Regions from separate parts of the Paenochrobactrum glaciei genome, predicted to be linked through region 2. Evidence: predicted binding sites of a transcription regulator. Region 2 holds the regulator's gene; the other holds the start of a gene.
The links. Region 2 encodes LexA, which represses DNA repair genes until DNA is damaged. Its sites were predicted from a motif close to TGTTCNNNNTGTGTTCNG; they were not measured.
Positions count from the first base shown of each region.

Region 1: parE (DNA topoisomerase IV subunit B) is a predicted target of LexA. The motif match lies at 1,466-1,483, and genes of this name have one in related genera.

Region 1 covers NZ_BAAADE010000002.1:630,933-634,095, reverse strand. The annotation lists gene ABDZ76_RS09350 (multidrug effflux MFS transporter) at 22-1,281, shown strand; gene parE (DNA topoisomerase IV subunit B) at 1,638-3,163, shown strand, end outside.
Region 2 covers NZ_BAAADE010000002.1:473,670-476,832, reverse strand. The annotation lists gene ABDZ76_RS08655 (single-stranded DNA-binding protein) at 140-652, opposite strand; gene lexA (transcriptional repressor LexA) at 949-1,671, shown strand; gene ABDZ76_RS08645 (ComEC/Rec2 family competence protein) at 1,895-3,163, opposite strand, start outside.

The DNA.
Region 1 (3,163 bases), 160 kb from region 2:
TGCCGCAGACAGGAGAGTATTTTGCCAATTGATATAAAACAGGGTCACTCCGAACCAACGACCGGCATGCGCGGTCGTGGCGAATTTATTGCTCTGATTGCAGCGGTTATGGCGATTAACGCTCTGGCAATTGACATCATGCTTCCGGGACTACAGGAAATTGGTGCCAGCCTTGGTGTTGAATCTGAAAACCATCGGCAATTCGTCATTACGGCTTATTTGCTGGGCTTAGGCGTTTCGCAATTATTCTACGGGCCATTGAGTGACCGTTTCGGAAGACGAATTCCACTTTTTGTCGGCACAAGCATTTATATTGTCACCGCATTGGCGTCCGCCTTCACCACCAGCTTTTCCATGTTGATTGCGCTGCGTGTTTTACAAGGCATTGGTGCCGCAGGTACGCGTGTTATTGCCGTTTCTATTGTGCGTGACCTCTACGGCGGCCGTCAGATGGCCGAAGTCATGTCGCTGATTATGATGGTCTTCATGATCCTGCCGGTGATTGCACCTGCAACCGGTCAGTTCATCATGCTGTTTGGTGAATGGCACCTGATTTTTGTCTTTATGGCAGTTTCAGCGGCGGTAGTAATGGTGTGGGTTTATTTCCGCATGCCGGAAACACTGGCTGAAGAAAAAAGACGTTCACTGTCGATTACAAGCCTTGCACAGTCCTTCAGCCTCGTGCTGACCAACCGTGTGGCCTTTTTCTATATGCTCGGCACATCCTTCATCCTAGGCACTTTGTTCGGCTTTATCGGCTCATCGCAGCAGATCTATGTCGGCATTTATGAACTGGGTGAATTGTTCCCGCTGGCTTTTGCGGTTGTCGCAGCCACAATGGCGCTGTCTTCCTTCCTCAACTCACGCTTTGTCGGCCGTTATGGTATGCGCCGCATTTCACAAACAATGCTGTTTGTCTTTATCTGCTTCAGCTTGTTGTGGTTCGTGTTGTCATTGAGCTTTGAAGGGCCTGTGCCGCTGTTCCTGCTTTTGCCGCTTTACATGGTCATCATGTTCTCGTTCGGGCAGATCACCTCGAACTTCAACGCGCTTGCGATGGAGCCGTTGGGAGCTGTTGCCGGAACTGCATCGTCGGTGCTTGGCTTCACCCAGACAACCGTGGGCGCGACGTTGGGCGCCATCATCGGCCAATCCTTTGATGGTACCACGACACCAATCGCACTGGGCTTTACCATTCTTGGCATTATCAGCTTCATCTGCATGCTGATTGCAGAACGCGGCAAGCTGTTTGCATCTCAGCATCAGGCGCCCAAGCCATAAGGTTCTAAGGCATCTGATCAAATAAACAAAAATCCGGCATGTAATTTCAAACATGCCGGATTTCTTCATTTTAATGCACCCGCATTGAAAGTCGTTTTCTTATTCCTTGACCGCTGTCAATCAGCGCAAAAGGGTTTGTGTGTGAAAAGTCCGTGCAAAACTTGACGTTTTGGTGGGAATGCGACAGAACATAAAGCGAACCTTATTCGCTTTTTATGAATTGGCATGGCATGATATGGGTGATTCGAAAGTACGCATTGCTGAAATCAATGCTCATGTTACAAAACAATAGACAGTGACGAATAATTTGCAGCTCTTGAAGCGGTATATTTAATAGATAGGCTGAACCGAAGCACATGGACAACAACAACGATCTTTTTTCAAGTGTTGTGAGTAAAGCCCGTGAAAGGCAAACAGCGTCAAAAGCTGATAGCGAGGCGCTGACCGCTGCTGCGCCGGCTGTCAGTGCTGTGGCGCCTGCCCCTGCAGCTGAAGACGCAACAGTAACAAAGCCGGTTTCCGCCGCCCCCCCCCCTCCCGCACCGGAAGAGCCGTTTAAGCGCGCAACACTTGCAGCTGATAATGGTGATTATAACGCCTCCGCCATCCGTGTTCTGGAAGGCTTGGAGCCGGTACGTCTGCGCCCGGGTATGTATATCGGCGGCACCGACGAAAAGGCGATGCACCATCTCTTTGCTGAAGTCATCGACAACTCGATGGACGAGGCCGTTGCGGGACACGCCAATTTTATCGAAGTCAGCCTTGATGCTGATGGTTTCTTGTCGGTCAGCGATAATGGTCGTGGTATTCCGATCGACAATCACCCGCAGGTTCCGGGAAAATCCACGCTTGAAGTCATCATGACCAAGCTGCATGCCGGTGGTAAGTTTGATGGCAAGGCCTATGAAACATCCGGCGGTTTGCATGGCGTTGGTGTGTCGGTTGTGAATGCGCTTTCCGATGTGCTGGAAGTGGAAGTCGCGCGTAATCGCCGTCTGTACCGCCAGTGCTTCTCACGCGGTATTCCGCAAGGCGGGCTGGAAGAGCTCGGCGAAGTGCATAACCGCCGTGGAACACGTCTGCGTTTCCATCCTGATCCGGATATTTTCGGCAAAAATGCCAAATTTGACCCGACGCGCATTTATCGCATGGCGCGCTCGAAAGCCTATTTGTTTGGCGGCGTTGAAATCCGCTGGAGCTGTGACCCGTCACTTCTCGACCCGAAACAGGATACACCTGAAAAGGCCGTCTTCCATTTCCCGGGCGGATTGAAGGACTATCTCGCCACCACTCTGGGCAAAGACTTTCAGGTCACGCGCGAAATTTTTGCCGGTAAAACCGAGGCGCAAGGCCGTCACGGTGCGATGGAATGGGCTGTTAGCTGGTATGGCGGCGATGCGTTCGTCCATTCCTATTGTAATACGATCCCGACCGGCGATGGCGGCACGCATGAAGCAGGGCTTCGTATCGCGCTCACACGCGGCCTGAAAGCCTATGCAGAGCTGACCAACAACAAGCGCGCTTCTGTCATTACCACTGATGACGTAATGACCTCAGCTGCTGCGATGCTTTCGGTGTTTATTCGTGAGCCGGAATTTGTCGGTCAGACGAAAGACAAGCTTGCAACGGTTGAAGCACAGCGCATTGTTGAAAATGCCATTCGTGATCCGTTTGACCATTGGCTGGCGGCCTCCCCGCAAGAAGCTTCCAAGCTGCTGGATTGGGTGATTGAGCGCGCGGAAGAACGTCTGCGCCGTCGTCAGGAAAAAGAAGTCAATCGCAAAACGGCCGTGCGCAAACTGCGTCTGCCGGGTAAACTTGCCGACTGTTCACAAAACTCGGCAGATAATGCCGAACTCTTCATCGTTGAGGGTGATTCCGC
Region 2 (3,163 bases):
ACTCAATTGACCAGCGATAATTCAAAAAACACAAAAAAATGCGCAAGTTTCATCAAAACTTGCGCATTTTCTTAATTATTTATGCAAAATCTGACACAAAAACAGCAATTAATTGCCCGTTTTTATCAGATTTTTTGCATTAAAACGGAATTTCATCATCCAGATCGCGTGAGAAACCACCGCCTGATGAAGGTCCTGAGTTACCGAAATCCGAACCGCCCGATGAACCACCGCCGGAATAATCAGACATCTGCGAACGACCGCCGCCCTCAAAAGAGCGTCCCTGTCCACCGCCTTCACCGCGGCTGTCAAGCATCTGCAATTCACCACGGAATTTCTGCAATACGATTTCAGTCGTATAGCGTTCATTACCGTTCTGATCCTGCCATTTGCGGGTCTGCAAAGCACCTTCAAGATAAACCTTGGCGCCCTTTTTCAGATATTGCTCGGCAACTTTCGCCAGATTTTCGTTAAAAATAACGACGCTGTGCCACTCGGTCTTTTCGCGGCGCTCACCGGACTGACGGTCGCGCCAGCTTTCAGAAGTCGCAATACGCAAATTAACGACAGGGTCACCGGAGCTCATACGTCTTACTTCCGGATCCGCACCAAGATTGCCGACCAGAATAACCTTGTTGACACTACCTGCCATGCGCTTAACTCCACCTTATCTTCTATTGGTTGACTGCTACAGATAACAGCCGCCAATGATTTAGCACATCTCATCCAATGCAAGATGCACCATTTATCGCCTGTTTCCACAAGAGATATGGCACAAAATATCAAGTTCTTATTTTGTTCTAAACCAAATTTTATCGTTCCGCAAGCACACAATATTTACTTCAATAAAATAATATAGCGAGACACTTGCAGAACAAGACTGGAACAGATAGTGTTTGTTCTGCATTTGTTTTTTAAATTGATTCTTAACTCTGGGGGCTTTAGCGTATGTTGACCCGCAAGCAGCATGAATTACTCCTTTTCATTCACGAGCGTTTAAAGGAAGTCGGTATTCCTCCCTCGTTTGATGAAATGAAGGACGCGCTGGATTTAGCCTCCAAATCAGGTATCCATCGCCTGATCACCGCATTGGAAGAACGCGGGTTTATCCGCCGACTGCCAAACCGTGCCAGAGCATTGGAAGTCATCCGTCTGCCGGATTCTATTGCACCGGGGCTAAACAGCCAAAAAAAGTTTTCGCCAAGCGTGATTGAAGGTAGTTTGGGCAAACCTGCTACGCCTGCTAAAGCTGAAACAGCTCCTGTTAATATTGCAGCCGATAATAATGACACGATCTCCGTGCCTGTTATGGGGCGTATTGCAGCCGGTGTGCCGATCTCTGCCATTCAAAACCAGACCCGCACAATTAGCTTGCCGATGGATATGATCGGCTCAGGCGAGCATTATGCGCTGGAAGTTAAAGGCGACTCGATGATCGAGGCCGGAATTTTTGAAGGCGACACAGTATTGATCCGCCGTGGCGACACCGCCAATCCGGGGGAAATTGTTGTGGCACTGGTGGATGATGAAGAAGCGACGCTAAAGCGTTTTCGCCGAAAAGGCGCATCCATTGCATTGGAAGCGGCTAACCCTGCCTATGAAACCAGAATTTTTGGCCCTGATCGCGTACAGGTTCAGGGCAAACTGGTCGGATTAATACGCCGCTATTAATCCGACCAACAAATCATGATGAGAATATCGGAGCCAGCCAACCAATCATTTTTCTTTGGCTGGCGAGAAGTACAGATAGATGCTGTTCCATTACAAAAACTAGATTATGAGCGCCAATTGCATGGGCTTTTAAAGCCTCATTCAAAGCATGTGGTAATAATGTGCGCCTTTTATTCATACGATAAATGATTGTTCTTAGCGCTATCTGTCCCCCCCCTTATTGCTAAGGTTTTTGTGCAGTTTTTGCTTTTTTAGGTGCCACATAATCAGCAAGGCCACGCGCAGCACGCGAATAGAGGCGATAGAGATGCCAAGGGCGTTGTGGCTCGCCAACTGAATATATCAGCCGGTCATTATAGTGCAGCGATCTTGCAGCATCTGCCATACTAGCTGGCACCGTGACCGAGATTAGCGCATTACCAGCATCGGTGGCCGAGATTAGCGTATTACTGGCATCAGCAGCACTATGTGCATTTTCAAGCGCTTTCATGTCTTTGCTTATATCTGTCAGTGCCACCTCGACATCATCTTCTAAAAATTCATTATCGGGATCGAAGCCCCGTTCATAGGCTGGCTCAAAAACCGGCGTAACAGACTGTCCTGCAGAGATTGATTTTCGTATCGTGTGTGAACCGGCACTTTGTGAACCAAGCCTTACTTCCAAAGAGCCTTTCAACGCTAAATCACGCCGTGTCACAATAAGCTTGCCATCAGTCGGACATTTAAGCTCTTTACCCGCAACAGCTAACACCACCACATCGCCGATATTACAGGCAAATTCCACCGCTGCCGGTTCATCGGTATAACTAAGCATACGCCCGTCTTTCAGCGTGATTGAGCAGACTTTATCCTCACAATAAAATGCATCCTCACGATAAATGCCATTCTTCTTCGAACCAGCGATCACCGGCGGCACAATGGCATGAGCATCATAGGCTTTTGCCCAGTTTTGAATGGTGAATTTTGATGAACGCGGGCGGTTCACTGCCAAGGAGCCATCGGCAAGACGCACGGCTAACAGTTTTGCATCTTCAGCAATGATAATATCAGGGTCAGTTTCACTATAATAAAATACAAAACCAGCCAGCACGAAAATGAGCGAAACGGCACGTAGACGTGTTGTACAAATTACCGCAATCACCAGCCCGATGGTCCAGCTTAAAATCGCGCCGGATGAAATAATACCCGGATTGCCTGCTGGTGCGATGGAAGAAACAAATTCGGCAATCTGGCGCATCGCCCAAACACCAAGCCCCATGATCTGCAATGGCAACCAATCCAGCTGCAACGGCATCAACAACAGGCTTAAAACTGCAAATGGCATGATGATGATCGAAATAACCGGCATCGAAAGCACATTGCCAAGCAAGCCAAAAGGCGCTGTATTATTAAAATGATAGGCTGAATATATGCCGCTTGCCACACCTGCAACGATAGAGGTGGCAGCCGTTGCTACAACCGGTACCAGCCATTTTTTAATCCGTGAAGCTTG